DNA from 2 places in the Caldicellulosiruptor kronotskyensis 2002 genome. Region 1 is predicted to be linked to the other one. Evidence: riboswitches for the same ligand, from Rfam matches in the RefSeq annotation. Region 1 holds a riboswitch; the other holds the start of a gene.
The links. Region 1 has a riboswitch for cyclic di-AMP ahead of CALKRO_RS02115 (beta/alpha barrel domain-containing protein). Riboswitches for the same ligand answer to the same signal wherever they lie in the genome.
Positions count from the first base shown of each region.

Region 1 (8,990 bases):
TTTTAAAATTCTATCTTCTTCTGGGGTTTTTCCACGTTTAGATGTACCTTTTATTGGTTTGGTTATGAGGATATCTCCTCTTTTTCTTAAAAAAAGTTCGGGCGATGTTGATATTACAGATGCTTTTGGAAGCTTTATATATGCATGGTAACAGCCATAGTTACTTTTTCTGAGGTTAAAATACAAAAAGTCAGAGTCAAATACTCCTTTTACAAAAAAGCGCTGTGAAAGATTTACTTGGTAAACATCACCTTCAAAAATATAATTCTTTATTCTTTTCACCGCTTGCATGTATTCTGACTTTTCAAAGTTGCACCAAGCTCTTTCAATGCAGGTTCTTTTAAAGCTTGGCAGAGCAAGGTTTTCACTTATTAGGATCATTTCGAATTCTTGTGCTAAAGCTTTAGATGTAAAAGAAGCATATGTCTTTTTTTCAAAGTGGTCAATAACAACAAAATCTTCAAAATATCCAAAATACGCTTTGGGGATAGGAGAAGTATCTTTTTTTCTTTCAATTTCAAAAAGGTCAACACCAAAGTTGTAAGAAAAATATCCTGCAAAACCTCCATTGAAGATAAAGTCAGAAGGGCAATATTTACTTGTTATTTTATTTGAAAGTTGGTTTAAATACTCAAAAACATCATCCTCTTCATCTAAGATATAAACTTCTTTGGGCTTTAAAAACAAAAAAGAATATCTTCCATACCTTTTGCTTAACATACTGCTCTCAAGCAAAACTGAAAAATCGGTTTTCAGATGACAAAAAATCAAAAATGGGTCAACTACTGTGTTATAAACCAAAATCTGCACTTAAATTCTCACCCTTTTAAAAAATTTTTAAGCATCAAAAGCCCATGCTGAGTTGCAATTGATTCAGGATGAAACTGCACACCTTCTATTTTAAACCTTTTGTGTCTTATACCCATAACCTCTCCCTCTTTTGATACTGCTGTGATGGTAAGCTGCGTGCTGTCAACATCATCTATCACAAGAGAGTGGTATCGCACAACGCGCAGAGGGTTTTTGAGATTTTCAAATACTCCTTTTTGGTCATGAAATACTGTATCTACAATCCCATGCATAGGCCTTCTTGCTTTTTTTAGTTTTGCCCCAAAGAACATGCCAATTGCCTGATGTCCAAGACATACACCAAGAATACTTTTTGACTCTTTAAATTTATCTATGATTTCAAACAAAATTTTATCGTCAGTAGGTCTTCCTGGTCCAGGGGAAAGGACAATGTGAGTAGGGTTTAGCTGCAAGATTTTTTCTGTGGTAATCTTATCTCGGTTTATTACAGTGGTAGACACCTTGAGTCTTAAAAAATAGTTATAGAGATTATATGTAAACGAATCAAAATTGTCAACAATCAAAACCTTCATTGTAAAAACACCCTCTTTACCTGGCCGGAGACTATATTTTGATAGTATCCTTTTTGATACCTTATATCAAAAAAGTGCATTCTTGTACTCTTCTACTTTTCACTATTATACTATAACTTGCAAAGGCACACATCAATATTTTGCAACCTTCTGCCAAATTAAAGCTATTCACAAATTTCAAAAAAGGATTATAATTTTACTTACCTGAAAATTTTGAAAGGAGTTGAAAATTGAAAATGGCAAAATCAAAGGTGTATTTCACAGATTTTAAAACCAAACCGGGGTACAATATGCTTGACAAGCTTGAAAACCTTGTGAAAAAAGCAGGAATTGAAACAATAGATTTTAAAAACAAGTTTGTTGCTATCAAGGTCCACTTTGGAGAACCAGGCAATCTTGCGTATATAAGACCAAACTACGTTGCAAGGATTGTAAAACTTATCAAAAGTCTTGGTGGCAAGCCTTTTGTAACAGATGCAAACACACTTTACACAGGAAGAAGGAGCAATGCTTTAGACCATTTAGAAGCAGCTTACGAAAATGGGTTTAACCCGCTTGTGCTTGGCTGTCATGTAATAATTGCAGATGGGCTAAAAGGTACAGAGTACAGAGAGATTGAGGTGAATCTCAAGCACACCCAAAAAGCAAAGATAGGTTCTGCCATCGCAGATGCTGATATTATAATTTCAATGAACCACTTCAAAGGTCATGAGATGACAGGGTTTGGTGGTGCAATCAAGAACATTGGAATGGGCTCAGGCTCTCGCGGTGGAAAGCTTTTTATGCACTCATCCTCAAAGCCGGTTATAAAGACATCAAAATGTGTTGGCTGCGGAATGTGCGTCAAAAGCTGTGCTCAGCTTGCTATAACTTTGAATGAGAAGAAAAAAGCTGTCATTGACTATGAAAAATGTGTTGGATGTGGTCAGTGCGTTGCAGTTTGTCAGTTTGGCGCAGCAACTGTAAGATGGGATGAGGCAGCATCAATCGCAAGTGAAAAGATTGCTGAGTATACCTATGCAGTTTTAAAAGACAAACCCAATTTTCATATAAACTTTATAATGAACATTTCACCTGATTGCGACTGCTGGTCACACAATGATATTCCCATTGCACCAGACATTGGCATTGCAGCATCATTTGACCCTGTTGCACTTGACAAAGCATGTGTTGACCTTGTAAATAGTTCTGCATTCACACCAGCTGGGTCTGCATTTGAAAAGGCAAAACATATTGAGATTGACGGCAAAATTGACAGATTCAAGAGTATTCATCCTGACACAGACTGGCAAGTAGCACTAAAACATGCTCAGGAGATTGGACTTGGAAGTATGGAGTATGAACTTGTAAAAATATAGAGATGCTTGCTTGCCAAATTGCTGGTTTTCTGATATGATAAAAATAATTATAATAAGAATAAAATTAAAAAAGCTGAATTCCTGTGTAAAAAGCACAGGATAGGGGGGACCCATTTTTTGGGGTGAATCAAGGCATTTTTGCCTTGTAGGGCAAACGTCCCTTTCTGCCCGAACCCGTCAGCTAACCCCCGAAGCTTTGAAAGGGAGGTTTGTTTTTTATGAATGTAAAATTTAATCAAAAGACTCACATTCTTGAGATTGAGTATCAGTTCAGGGATGTTGAAGAGCCAAATCTTTTCAGGAACATCTATCCTTACAATGAGGTACCAAGGCTTGTTTTCAACCACAGAATTGTGCCAATGAATGTTCCTGAGCGGCTTTACATCACAGACACAACTTTCAGAGACGGCCAGCAATCACGCTCACCGTACACTGTTGATCAAATTTGTAGAATTTATGACTACTTGCATGAACTTGACAATGGGAGTGGCGTTATTCTTCACACAGAGTTTTTTTTGTACTCAAAACAGGACAAAGAAGCAGTTTTAAAGTGTTTAGAAAAAGGTTATGATTTTCCAAAAGTCACCGCTTGGATTCGGGCAAAAAAAGAGGATTTTGAGATTGTAAAGAGCCTTGGTATCAAGGAAACAGGAATTTTGGTTTCATGTTCTGACTATCATATCTTCAAAAAATTAAAGATGACAAGAAGTCAAGCAATGAAGCAATACTTAGAAATTGTGTCGGCAGCTTTAGAGGCAGGAATTATACCACGCTGCCATTTTGAAGACATCACAAGAGCTGATTTTTACGGATTTGTCTTGCCGTTTATTAATGAACTTATGAAACTTTCAAAAGAGGCAAATATGCCTGTGAAAATCAGAGCCTGTGACACACTGGGGCTTGGATCACCAATACCGGGTGTGGCTCTCCCAAGAAGTGTGCCTCAAATAATCTATGGTATTGTCAACTATGGTGAAGTGCCATCTGAGTGGCTTGAATGGCACGGGCACAACGATTTTTATAAGGCAGTCATAAACTCAACAATGGCATGGCTTTACGGTGCTTCAATGGTAAACACCTCACTATTGGGAATAGGTGAGCGAACTGGAAATACACCATTAGAGGCAATGGTGATGGAATATATTCAGATAAGAGGCAGTGCAGATGGCATGAATGTTGCTGTGATATCTGAAATTGCTGAGTATTTCAAAAAAGAAATCGGGTATGAGATTCCTCCAATGACGCCTTTTGTCGGTGACAACTTTAACGCAACACGGGCAGGAATCCATGCAGATGGACTTATGAAAGATGAGGAGATTTATAATATATTTGATACAGGAAAGATTCTGGGGAAGCCTCCTAAGGTGATTATAGATGCATACTCAGGCATTGCAGGAATTGTAATCTGGATAAATAGGTATTTCAAAGATAGCGGCATTGACATTCAGGTTGACAAAAAAGACCCAAGGGTTCAGAAGGTCAAAGAGTGGGTAGACAGTCAATATGAAAATGGAAGAAATACATCAATAAGTGATGAAGAGTTAAAAGAGGTTGTAAGTAGAATATTTGGACTGTAAAAAAACAAGCAAGGCTGCCACATGAAAACGGCAGCCTTATGTTGTATTAACAATCCTTTCTTGTGCTGGGGGGAAGTAATTTTTTATTTTTGCCCATATTTTGTCATGTATCTCTCATGAGCTCTTTTTACCTCATCAAGCGGAATCTCGATAGGCTGGCCCATCATCTTTGCAATAAACACTGTCTTTGCAACATCTTCAACCATCACAGCCGCTTTTACAGCCTCATCAACTGTCTTACCTATTGTGAAAACTCCATGGTTCTGAAGAAGAATCGCCGGACTTTCTCCTATATACTCAACTATCACCTTTCCTATGTCCTCACCACCAATTTGAGCGTACGGACCGCACGGAATCTCACAGCCGAACTCATCAGCAATTGCTGTCAAATACACCTTTATTGGCTGACCCAAAGCTGCAAACGCTGTTGCATAGTTTGAATGTGTATGAACAACAGCATTTATGTGCGGCATGTGTTTGTATACATAAAGATGAGTTAGTGTATCTGTTGACGGCTTTAAATCTCCTTCAACAACATTTCCATCCATGTCAACAACAACCATTTTGTCAGGTGTCAAATCATCATACATTACACCCGATGGCTTTATAACAACAAGGTTTGTCTCAGGGTCGCGTGCTGAGACATTACCAGATGTCCATGTGACAAGACCAAATTTTGGAAGATAAAGATTGTATTTGCAAACAATCTCTTTTAAGCTTTCAAGCATTCCTGTATTCCTCCTCTTGTAGAATTCCTGTAAATAATCTCACACTCTATTTCTTCACTTACATGCACTTTATTTTTCTTTATCATTGCAATAGTGGCTTTTGCTGCCATCTCACCAAGCTTTTCCTTAGGATGTTCAACTGTTGTGAGCTTTATATCTGTTAATGTTGCTAAAAGTGAATTGTCAAACCCTGTAACAGATATATCCTGGGGAATTCTAAATCCCATTTCTTTTAGCTTAACACAAAGAGGAAGAGCAATCTTGTCGTTGTAACAGACAACTGCATCAAACTTTTCTCTTGATATAACCTCTGCTGCCCTTTTGTGAACAAAATTGTATTCCTCACTTGTGAAAAAGATTGCATCAAATTCTACATTGGCTTCTTTGCAGGCTTTTTCAAACCCACGGTACCTTTTTATTCCTTGCAGGTCATCACCTTTGAACACACCAAAAAGTCTTTTACACCCATTTTTTATAAGGTTGGTAGTAAGTTTATATACAGCCGATTGGTCTTTTGTTATTATATAGTTTTGAGTCACTTCTTCTAAGATGGTGTTTATGAATATAACAGGTATGTCTTTTTGTATAAGCTTTTTGTAAAGTTCCAGATTTTTGGATGGCAGCGCACTTTTTGTGGGTTCTATTATAACAGCATCAATATTGGGGTTGTTGATTATACTTTCCAAGTGGTATCTTTCAAACTCGTAACTATTGTCTGTTGAAAATAGTAAAAGTCCGTAACCTTCATGTGCTATAACCTTTTCAATTCCCCTTATAATTAGTGGAAAGATATAGTCAGAGATAAATGTTGTAAGAACTGCGATACATTTAGAACTGTCTGCACTCTTTTTTGCAACAAACGTGCCTCTTCCTTTTAGCGATACCAAAAGCCCTTCAAATTCAAGCTCCATTATAGCTCTTCTTACAGTGTGCCGCGAAACTTTGAACTTCCTTGCAAGCATATTCTCTGAATAAATCTTTTCTCCCTCTTTAAATTTGCCAGAATTAATACCCTCAATTATGAAATCCTTTATCAATTCATATTTTGTCTTACTCATTTTACCATCATCTTGTATATACAAGTTTATTTTAATCATACCATTTCTAAATTTTCAAATCAATCTATAATTATAACCTGCAGGCTGTCGGAAATTGTAAAATTTTGAAGACAGCCTGCAAGTTACAAATTAAATGCATTTGTTACATTTTCGAAACTTCATCTTTTATCTCTTTTAGTCTCTTCATTACATCATTTGCTCCTCTTCCAAAATAGTCGTGAAGTGTTCTGTATTCTCTGTATAGCTTTTTGTAAACCTCATGGTTTTGCAGATTTGGTTTATAAGAATAGTCTTTAAGTTTTGCCATTTTCTTTGCAGCTTCAAATATGCTGTCATAACCACCTCTTTCTTTTCCTGCAGCAACAGCACCAAACATTGCAGAACCAAGTGCCGGTGTTTGAGGTGATGCAGAAACCTTTATTTCAAGCCCTGTCACATCAGCATAAATCTGCATCAAAAGCTCATCTTTTTCAGCAATTCCTCCACACGCATAAAGTTCTCTTACTTCAACACCGTGCTCATTGAAGTTATCAATTATTATCTTTGTGCCATATGCCGTTGCCTCAATCAGTGCTCTGTACATCTCCTCTGGCTTTGTAGTCAAGGTCATGCCAAGCATCATACCAGTGAGGTCTGCATCAACCAGAATTGACCTGTTACCATTCCACCAGTCAAGCGCCAAAAGACCACTCTGGCCGGGCTTGAGTCCCTTTGCTTTTTCTTTCAGTAGCTGATATATGTTGAGTCCTTTTTGTTTTGCCTCATCGTGATATTGAGCTGGCACGCAGTTTTCAACAAACCACTCAAAATGATCTCCAACACAGCTCTGTCCTGCCTCATACCCATAAAAACCAGGTAAGATTCCATCTTCAACATATCCGCAAATTCCTGGTACCATCTTCTCTTCATTCCACAAAAGCATGTGGCATGTAGATGTTCCAATTATCATTAGCATCTTGCCAATATCAGTAATCCCAACAGCAGGAACTGACACATGAGCATCAACATTTGCAATTGCAACAGCAGTACCAGGATTTAATCCTATTAGCTTTGCCATCTCTTCTGTGAGCTCACCAGCTTTTTGACCAATCGGGTATATATCGCGTGACAGCTTTTCATCAACAACATTTTCAAGCCTTGGATGAAGTGCTTTGAAAAATTCTTTTGAAGGATATCCTTCCCTCTTGCTCCAGATAGCTTTATATCCAGCTGTGCATGAGTTTCTCTTTTCAACCCCTGTCATCTTAAACACAATCCAGTCAGCAGCTTCTATAAATTTGTCTGCCTCTTCATAGACTTCTGGTGCTTCTTCTAAAATCTGCATGATTTTGGGGAATAGCCATTCGGATGAAATCTTTCCGCCATACCTTTGTAAGAATTTTTCTCCTCGCTCTTGTGCTATTTGGTTTAGCTTATTTGCATATTTTTGAGCAGCATGGTGTTTCCACAGCTTAACATAGGCATGAGGATTTGATTTGAACTTGTCTATCATGCAAAGCGGTGTTCCATCTTTTTTGATAGGAAGCATTGTGCAGGCTGTAAAGTCAATTCCTATTCCAATCACATCGTCTTTGGAAACACCTGCTTTTTTCAAGACATCTGGAACGGTTGTTGCCAAGACTTCTATATAATCCTGTGGATGTTGAAGTGCCCAGTCATGAGGAAGTTTTGTACCGTCTGGCAAGCTCTCGTCCATAACTCCGTGAGTGTACTCTTTCACACTTGTTGCAACCTCTTCTCCTGTCTCAACATTAACAAGCACTGCCCTTCCTGACTGTGTCCCAAAATCAATTCCTATACTGAACTTTGCCATAAAAATCCCCCTTTTCCCCTTTGCTTGTGCATACATGTTTCTTTAAAAATATAGTATCATATATGCAAAAAGAACAAAAGAGAAGGAGCAAAAAAAGTTGTACGCGGACAATTTAATGCTCCTTCTCTTTTAGAGCCTAAAATATTCTGGATTCAATACAAGTATCACATTGCCTTCATAATCAATTGTTGTTCCTAAAAGAAGTTTGTTGTTTTCCAGAAACTTGGGAAGAGGTTTTAAAACAAATTCTTCATTTTGCATTAGTTTTTCAACACATATAGCTATTTTTACACCCCTTATATTCAAAATTACAACTGAAAGTTCATCATCTTTTGTAAATCTTTTAACAACATCTTCACTACAAGAATCTTCCTGATAAAGCACATATGAAATGGGATAAAGGGGAATTGGTTCATCTCTTACATCAATAATAAGTTTATCAACATACCCATATACATTTTTCATACTTATTTTTACAGTTTCTTCAATATATTCGAATGGTATTATAAACTTTTGCGAATTATAAACAACTACAATACCCTGTGAAACAGCAGCTGTTGTTGGAATTTCAAGTATGAATTTACTTCCTTTACTTTTTTCTGTTTTAACTTCAACCTTTCCTTTTAACGCTTCAACAGTATTTTTAACAACATCCATTCCTACTCCTCTGCCAGAAATTTCATCTGCAATATCCTTTGTAGAAAACCCAGGTTCAAAAATTAATTTTATTGCTTCATCGGCTGTGAGACTTTTTGCCTTTTCCTCAGATAAAATTCCCTTTTCTATTGCTTTTTGTGTTACTCTTTCAATATCTATTCCTTTGCCATCATCAATTATCTCTATAACAATGTTCTGCCCCCTATAGTATGAAATAAGCTCTACTTTCCCATGCTCTGGTTTGCCAATCTTCTTCCTTTCGGAAGCACTTTCAATACCATGGTCTATAGAATTTCTGATTATGTGCATAAGCGGTTCGCTAAGTTTTTCTGCAACACCTTTATCTATTACCACATCATTACATGTAAATATAAATTTAACTTTCTTGCCTGTCTTTTTAGCAGTCTCTCTTACAAG
Region 1 is NC_014720.1:537,585-546,574, reverse strand. Features, by position in the region: gene pabB (aminodeoxychorismate synthase component I) at 1-810, opposite strand, end outside; gene CALKRO_RS02125 (anthranilate synthase component II) at 819-1,382, opposite strand; gene CALKRO_RS02120 (DUF362 domain-containing protein) at 1,619-2,740, shown strand; cyclic di-AMP (ydaO/yuaA leader) riboswitch at 2,802-2,952, shown strand; gene CALKRO_RS02115 (beta/alpha barrel domain-containing protein) at 2,959-4,317, shown strand; gene CALKRO_RS02110 (L-ribulose-5-phosphate 4-epimerase) at 4,401-5,045, opposite strand; gene CALKRO_RS02105 (GntR family transcriptional regulator) at 5,030-6,142, opposite strand; gene CALKRO_RS02100 (ribulokinase) at 6,246-7,916, opposite strand; gene CALKRO_RS02095 (chemotaxis protein CheA) at 8,046-8,990, opposite strand, start outside.

Region 2 (8,990 bases), 430 kb from region 1:
GCCTTTTGTTTGTTCTGGGATTTTCAATTGTCTTTGTTGTACTTGGAGTGCTTGCTGCAGCGGTAGGCAGTGTTTTTTCTGGGTACAGTTTTCTGCTAAAAAAGATAGCAGCAATAGTTATTGTTTTGATGGGTCTGGTGATGCTTGACTTGTCACCAGATTTTTTAAAAAGGATTTTTATACCTATACAGGGTAAAGGTAATTTGGATATTAATGCTTCACCGTTGATTTTAGGAATGGTTTTGAGCATAAGCTGGACACCCTGTGTAGGACCAGTTTTGACGTCTATTTTGAGCATGGCGGCTATTTCAAAGACTCTTTTAAAAGGAGCGATGCTGCTTTTTATCTATTCGATAGGTTTTGCCGTGCCGTTTTTGATCTCAAGCTTTTTAATAGACAGGCTAAAAGCTTTTTTTGGCATGTTGAATAGGTACAGCAGGGCAATAGAGTATTTTACAGGTGCGCTTTTGATTGCATTTGGCATGCTTGCGTTTTTTGATAAGATAAATTTCTTCAGGTAGAAAATAGAAAAATTCAAAAAGAGGTGAATATTTTATGTTGAATAATAGAATCAAAAGTGTTATCTTTATATTGATAAGCGCCATTTTGATTGGGCTTTTAGTATACCAGATTATGTCGCGCTCAAAAGAGAATGCAGCTGCCGAAGGTATAGTTAATTTCAAGCTTGTATCAGTGGATGGCAAAGAGTATTCATTATCAGATTTTAGGGGCAAAAAGGTTGTGCTCAACTTTTTTGCAACATGGTGTCCACCCTGCAGGGCTGAGATACCCGATTTTGAAAGATTCCATCGCGAAAACAAAGATGTTGTTTTGATTGGCATTAATATTCAAGAAGATAAAGCAACAGTTGAGGAATTCTTAAGTTCAATGGGAATTACGTACCCAGTACTTCTTGACAGGGATGGGAAGGTTTCTGCACAATTTGGGATTGAAGGAATACCCACAACATTTTTGATTGACGAAAATGGAAGGATAATAGCGAAAAACGTTGGTATGATGACTTATGAGCAGCTTAAAAAATTTGCTGGAAAGTAAAAATACTTCGAAAAAAGGGAATGAAAAAGGATGCTGTATGGTGAGAGGCTTCTTTTTGGGGATATGTGGGTTGAAGTTAATGGTTCGATTGCTTCGGTAGGTATAACTAAAAATTTGGAGATGGAGCTTGGTGACATTGTGATGTTTGAGTTTTTCAAGACGTCAGGGTATATTCAAGAAGGAGAGGAGTTTGCAAGAATTGAGTCAATCTACAAGACGTACACTTTGAAATCCCCAGTGAGTGGTTATATAAGGTGGGTAAACCGTGAGCTTCCTTTTGATCCTACTTTATTAAATTTATTACCAGAAGAAACAGAAATAATTAGTATAGACATCCAGCAACTTGTGTGATATAATAATGCAAGCAAATTATTACATACAAAGGGGTTGAATATGCTGATGAAGTTTTCTAAAAAGTTAGTTGCAATAGTTGTTTTAATTGCATTTGCGGTAGCTTTAATTCCATTTTATTCTCATGCTGCCGACTTTCCTGTCACAGTCAAGGATGGAAAAGGATATAGCATAACTGTAAAACAGAAACCTCAAAGGATTTTGTCGCTTGCGCTTCAGACAGATGAGATTTTGCTCAATATGGTGTCTGCTAACAGAATTGTTGGGCTTTCTATATTTGCTGATGACAAGAACAATTCGAATGTCGTAAATCTTGCTAAGAATGTAAAAGGCAGATATTCGAGCAACGACATTGAAAAGATAATTGCGGCAAAACCTGACCTTGTGATAGTACCTTATTACATTGACAAGTCAAAGTACGACCTTTTGAAGAAAGGTCTTAAGTGTCCTATATATGTCAGCTTAAATCCAAATTCGATTGTAAATATCAAACAAGAGATTATAAATCTTTCAAAGCTAACTGGTGAAATCCAGAAAGGTCAGGCTCTTATAAAGTACATGGACGATAAAATTAATTTTGTGCAAAAAAAGGTAAAATACTTGAGAAAAAAGAAGTATGTGCTCTTTTACACATACTATTTCAACTCAACATATGGCAAAAATACAACCCAGCATGAGATAGCAAAGTATGCAGGGGTTATAAATATAGCAGCTGTTGCTGGATTGAAAGGCTGGCCAACTATCTCAAAAGAACAGATTTTGGAGTGGGACCCGGACATCATTGTTATTCCATCTGCGTCGTACAATCCAAAAAAGACTTCTCAGCAGTACGTAGAGGAGTTCAAAAAAGACCCTGCTTTCAAAAACCTGAAAGCTGTGAAGAACAACAGCGTAATTATTCTTGATGATAGGCACGTTCAAACAGTTTCGCACTATATTGTTGAAGGTATTTATGACTTGGCAAAAGCTGCATATCCGTATCTTTTCAAATAAGGCTTTTATAAGTGGTGGTACAGTTGAAAAAGGTTTTGATTATTTTAGCTCTTCTGCTTTTGACAGTATTTATAATATCCATAGGGGTGGGAAGTGTTTTTATCCCTCCCCTTCGTGTTTTAAAGGCACTTTTATCGCTCATAGGTATAAGTTTTGGTCCTGCGAATGATATGGATTTGACAATTGTCGGGCAAATAAGACTTCCAAGAATAATAATTGCCATGATTGTTGGGATGAGCTTGAGCATAGCAGGTGCGCTTGTTCAAGGACTTTACAGAAATCCCATGGCAGACCCAGGAATTATCGGAACGTCAAGCGGTGCAAGTTTTGGTGCTATTGTTTGCATAGCCTTTTCGCTTAACACCATAAACATATTTTATTTACCATTGTTTGCTTTTGCAGGTGCGTTTTTGATTTCGTTTTTAGTGTACAGGCTTTCAACCAAGAACAACAAAACGCCCATTACAAGCCTCATTTTAATTGGTATTGCAGTTTCAACCTTTGTGTCTTCCATAAACTCTTTGATTCTTTCAAACATAAATCAGTATCAGGTAAGCGAATATATATTTTGGATGCTCGGTAGTTTAGACGGTCGAAGCTGGGTGCATGTGAAGATTAGCTTTGTTCCTCTTTGTATTTTGATACTGTGCTCTTTGCTATTTGCAAAGAGGATAAACATTTTGATACTTGGAGAGGAAGAAAGCTTTACAATTGGGGTAAATCCAGAAAAGCTGAAAAAAACCTTGCTTTTTCTTGTTTCGCTCATAACGGGGATAGCGGTTTCTGTCTCAGGACCAATCAGCTTTGTTGGGCTAATTGTCCCCCACATGCTCAGACTCATTGTTGGAAACGATTATAGAAGGCTGATACCTGCTTCGGTTCTGAGTGGTGGAATATTTTTGATTGTGTGTGATACAATTGCAAGAGTATTGTTTTCACCAGTTGAAGTAAAGGTTGGGGTTATAACCTCTTTAGTAGGGGTACCATACTTTCTGTACCTTCTGAAAAAGAGTGAAAATGAGGTGAGTGTATAGAATAATGCCTCTTTTTGTTGAGAACCTTAAATGCGGCTACTCTTATCCCATTGTTGAGGTAGATGGAAGGCTTAAGTTCGAAGAAGGAAAAGTCTATGGATTTGTTGGACCAAACGGAAGTGGTAAAAGTACACTGATAAAAGCTTTAGCAGGACTTGTCAAAATTTTTGAAGGAAAAATCTATTTTGATAATATGCAACTTAGCCAACTTTCTGATATAGAAAGGGCTAAGCTTATCTCGTATATGCCACAACATGTATTTTCAAACTTTCCTTTTACAGTCCTTGATGTTGTTATGATGGGAAGATTTCCTTATGAAAAGAGTAAATTTTTAAACAGCAAAGAAAGTAGAACAATTGCAGAGAAGAAAATAAAACAGGTTGAACTTTCAAGTAAAAAATTTTCGAGCATATTAAGGATATCAGGTGGTGAGAGACAAAGAACATCTTTTGCTCGTGTACTTGCTCAGGATACTAAAGTTTTACTTTTGGACGAGCCGAACTCAAATTTAGACATCTCTCATCAGGAAAAGATACTGAGGCTTGTAAGAGAAGAAGCGTGTTCTGGGAAGATAGTCATAATGGCAATTCATAATCTGAAGATTGCAGCAAAAGTGTGTGACAGCATCATTATGATGAAAGATGGCAGAGTTGTGGATATTGGAAGACCTGATGAGGTTTTAACTCAGGAGAATATAAGAAAAGTATATGAAGTTGATGCAGTTGTTTACAAAAATCCTTTCGGTATATTTGACATAGAGCTTATCCAGACAGACGTTCCAAAAACTTTTCATGTTCATGTTGTATCAGGAGGTGGAAGTGCACAGCTTCTTTATAAAATGCTAATTGAAATGGGATGCAGGGTGACAACAGGCGTTCTTTCCACAAACGATACAGACTTTGAAACAGCTCAACTTTTTTCCATCTATACAGTTTTTACAAAACCTTTTATGCCAATTGGAGAAAAAGAGTACATCGAAAACATTCAGCTTATCAAGAAAGCAGACCTGTGTGTGCTGTGCAACATTCCATTTGGTGTTCAAAACTTAAAAAACTTAGAGGCACTTAAATTTGCTAATCATCTTTGTATAATTGAAGAAGAGGATATTTCAAAACGTGATTTCACAGGTGGTTTGGCAACTAAACTTTACAATTGCTTGAGGGAAAAAGCGTTAGTTTTTTCAAGCATTGAGAGCTTGAAAGATTATATCTTAAAAGAGACAAACGATAAAATGTCAAGGGGTGATTTAAAATGAATCCACACAAGGCATGGTGGATAGATACAAACTTTGAAACTGTAAAGAAAAACTTGGAAGTAAGAAACTTTGAATGTTTTATTGTCGAGAAAAAAGAAGATGTTGTGCCTCTTTTAGAAAAGCTCATTTCAAAAGGCAGTGTGGTATCGTGCGGTGGGTCAATGACACTTTTTGAGTGTGGTGTGATAGATTTTCTGAGAAATGGCAATTACAACTTTTTGGACAGATACAAAGAAGGTATAACACCTGAGGAGCTTGGTGAGATTTACAGAAAATCTTTCTGGGCTGACTACTATCTTATGTCAACAAACGCAATAACACTTGACGGAAAACTCATAAACATAGATGGAAATGGCAACAGACTTGCAGCGCTTCTTTTTGGTCCTAAAAATGTAATAGTGATTGCCGGTAAGAACAAGCTTGTTTTAAACGAAGAGCAAGGTTTGCTGAGGGTAAGGAACATAGCATCTCCTATGAACTCAAAAAGACTTTCTCGAAACACACCATGTACTCAGGATGGAAAATGCCATGATTGTTTAAGTTTTGAGTGCATCTGCAGCCATATTGTTGTAACAAGAAGGTCTCCTGCAAAGGGAAGAATCAAGGTTGTGCTTGTCAAAGAAGACTTAGGTTTTTAAAAATATCGTTGTAATATTTTAGAAATATTCGCGTAACAATTCTGTAAAAAAGGGTTGACAGAATAAAGTGACTTGTAATAAAATAATATCATCAAAATAATAAACTTCATAGGCTGAATGTCTGAGCAAATTGTAAAAATTGCTCAGACAGCGGGAGACCCAAAGTAAGTCAGGGGTGAATCGGCAAGAAAGAATTTGCCGTAGGGATAGCCTTCTTGTCCCGAACCCGTCAGCTAATCCCGTAAGCCTCAAGAAGGGAGTTTTTGTATGAATCTAAAAAGTTTAATAGCTATAATTCTTGGAATTTTTTTGATGTTTTTTTCTGCAAAGGCCTTTGCCCAGTCAGCCCAGGCAAAATCTACAATAAATATAAGAAGTGCACCTTCAACAAGTAGTAAGGTTTTAGGTGTTTTTCCCAAAGGGTTTAAAGCCCAGGTTTTGTCAAATGCAGGTGGATGGGTAAAGATTTCGTATGATGGAATTGTTGGGTATGTAAAGTCTGATTACATAACTATTACAAATGGAAAAAGGAGCGCAGTTTCAAATACTTCAAGGGCAAGTGTTGCAAAAACGCCTGCTAAAGCTGCGCAAGCTACAGTTTTAAAAGACAATGCGCGACTGAGAACTGATATGTCAACCACATCAAAGGTGCTAAAGACATTAAAAAATGGTAGCAAGGTGTATGTCCTGTCAAGAGAACAAAATGGCTGGGTGAAGGTAAAGACGCTTGATGGCACAGTAGGATATATGGCTTATTACCTTTTGAAGATGCCATCGCAGCTTGTATCAAAAACAGTGTCACGTGGTGGGTTTGAAAGAAGTCAAGTAGAAACTTTTACAAATCTTAGCTTGGCACAGAGAATTTTGGAATTTGCTCAAAGATTTCGTGGTATAAGATACTCATACGGTGGAACATCGCCATCAACTGGTTTTGACTGTTCAGGATTTGTTCAGTTTGTGTTCAAAAACTTTGGAATAAATTTAGAAAGAACAGCAGCTGACATGGCAAAAACAAATGGTGTGAGAGTTTCATATAGTGAAATTAAACCGGGAGATTTGCTTTTCTTTGACACAGATGGCGGGAAAAATTATATAAATCATGTTGGCATATATTTAGGTGGTGGCAAGTTCATTCATGCATCAAGTGCAAGGGGACGTGTAACAGAAACTGACCTAAATTCATATTATGGAAGATTTTTTATGATGGCAAAAAGAGTCATAAGATGAAAGTAAAAAGGGGCTTTTTCCTGAAAATCAGAAAGGAAGAAGCCCCTTTCAAGTTTAAAAGTGCTTTTTACTTTTTTATCAAAGGCAAAATCAGGTTTTTGACATCTTCCTCGTTTTCAATGGTAACGTCAACTTTCTTGAGCTGCCAAACCTCATTATGAGAAATTTCTTCGCCCGGTGCAACAAGGTAAAGTGGACTTAGAGTTTCCATCTCAAGCATGAAATCGGTTGTATATGTTTCGTAAGAACATCCAAAGTCAGGGTACTCTGCACCGTCTACATGTTTGTATTGTTTTATAAACAGATTACCATCATTTAAATAACAAGCCCATCCATCCAAATTTGGATATCCAATCTTAAACGGTGGCTTGCAGTTTTTATCCTGTTTTAGAATAATAAAATCCTCTCCCCACAAGACTCTGTGGTCGTTAAGTTTTGTATATGGCCACATGACCAAAGGATAGCTTGGTAAAAGTCCTGTATCAATCTTTGGAATTGGCATGACCTCAACTCCACCAGGTGCCATTACAGAAAGCGCCCAAATTGCGAACTTAACTTCAAAAAGACCATTGTTCTTGATTTTATACGTAACATAAGCTTCTGGTTCGGTTGGGTGAAACTTAAGTTCAATAGTTTTTTGCAAAAATGTAGTGGTTTCTGTGGGCTGTTTTAGAATTATACCGTTTTCAACAATTTCAAAATCAATTTTTTGGTTATCAGGGAAATATGTGCGCTCAATAGCTTCCGGACTGTGCCACAGTCTTGTTCCGCCGTATATTCTCCACTCATCACCCCCAACTTTTCCTGCCTGTTCTTCTACCACGCAAAAGACATTTTTGTCACCTTCAAATCCAAAATGAATTATTCTTGGACCCACATCTGTTGTGACAATCGCTTCAATTTTTCCGTTAGAGATTTTATAACAGTTTTCCCAGCCCATATATTCGACTTTTTTTACCTCAACCATTTTTAACCTTTTCCCCCTTCTCAATTTATTTTGAAAAATATACAGGGTTAGAATATAATTAAATTATACCTTATCAGGTTGTATTTTCACAAATCAAAAAACAAAAAAGTTGTGTAGATTCATTTTTTCTTTGACAATTTTTAGATGGTAAAAGGGAGAGAAAGGGCAGAGAAGATGCTAAAAAAATTCAAGCCTGATATGATATGCAAAAGTATATTGGATATTGACCTTGAAACTCTTCTAAAAAGAGGAATAAACTATCTCATTATCGACATAGACAACACCATAGTTGCGTGGGGTGAATTTGAGGTAAGAGACGAGATTATTGAGTGGCTTGAAAAGGCTCAAAAGATGGGATTTAAAATTTGCCTTGTTTCGAACAACCAGAAGGATAGAGTCAAAAAAATAGAAAGTATGCTTGGCATTCCTGCCATCTATAATGCTAAAAAGCCTTTGAAATCTGGATTTTTAAAAGCATCGCAGTTGCTTCATCAGGGCAAGAAAAATAATCAAACAGCTGTGATAGGTGACCAGTTTTTTACAGATGTCATAGGTGCAAAAAGGTTAAAACTCTTTGTGATTTTGGTAAGGCCAATGAAAGAAAAGGAGTTTTTTGTAACAAGGATAAACAGGATTTTTGAAAAGAAAATATTAAAGTACTACGAAAAGGATGAGAGGGAATGAAAAAGCTTTTTTTGATTGGCAAGAGCTTAAAACACTCAATTTCACCTTTTATTCATAACAGGATTCTTTCTGAGTTTGATATTGATGCGATTTATTCAAATTTAGAACTTCTTGACACTGAAAAGCTAAAAGAATTTGTTGAGATGGTGAGAAAAGATGAGGATGTTGTTGGATTTAACATAACAATCCCATACAAGGAAGATATTTTAAAGTTTTGTGATGAAGTCTCAGAAGATGTCAGAATAATAAAAGCGGCAAATACAGTGAAAAAAGAAAATGAGAAGCTTTTGGCTTACAATACAGACTGGATAGGTTTTAAAAGAAGCTTGGAGGATATGGAAGTTGATGTGAAAGACAAGAAGATATTGGTACTTGGTAGCGGTGGTGCGGCAAAAGCTTGCATCTATGGACTATACAGGATGGGGGCAGAAGAGGTTTTTGTTGCAAACAGAACATATGAAAAGGCAGAAAGTTTAAAAGAGACTTTTCAAAACATTTTAAAAATTGTTCCAGTTGAGTGGATAAGAAGATATGAATTTAAATACGATATAATTATTAACACAACATCTGTGGGAATGTTTCCGAATATTGAAAGCAGTCCTTTTGACTTTGAAAACTATGTGGCTGGCATACCAGTTTTTGTATATGATATGATATACAATCCTCTTAAAACTGCTTTTTTAAAGGAAGCTGAAAAAAAAGGGATAAAGATTGAAAATGGACTTAAGATGCTTGTATACCAAGCAATTGAAGCTGAAAAGATTTGGTTTGATATTGTAAATCTT
Region 2 is NC_014720.1:962,883-971,872, forward strand. Features, by position in the region: gene CALKRO_RS04110 (cytochrome c biogenesis CcdA family protein) at 1-521, shown strand, start outside; gene CALKRO_RS04115 (TlpA family protein disulfide reductase) at 556-1,056, shown strand; gene CALKRO_RS04120 (glycine cleavage system protein H) at 1,087-1,407, shown strand; gene CALKRO_RS04125 (ABC transporter substrate-binding protein) at 1,450-2,400, shown strand; gene CALKRO_RS04130 (FecCD family ABC transporter permease) at 2,415-3,434, shown strand; gene CALKRO_RS04135 (ABC transporter ATP-binding protein) at 3,439-4,689, shown strand; gene CALKRO_RS04140 (lactate utilization protein) at 4,686-5,327, shown strand; cyclic di-AMP (ydaO/yuaA leader) riboswitch at 5,429-5,590, shown strand; gene CALKRO_RS04145 (C40 family peptidase) at 5,595-6,554, shown strand; gene CALKRO_RS04150 (hypothetical protein) at 6,622-7,521, opposite strand; gene CALKRO_RS04155 (YqeG family HAD IIIA-type phosphatase) at 7,696-8,205, shown strand; gene aroE (shikimate dehydrogenase) at 8,202-8,990, shown strand, end outside.
Region 2: it holds a riboswitch for cyclic di-AMP, as region 1 does, so the genes downstream of both, CALKRO_RS04145 (C40 family peptidase) here and CALKRO_RS02115 (beta/alpha barrel domain-containing protein) in region 1, are expected to answer to the same signal.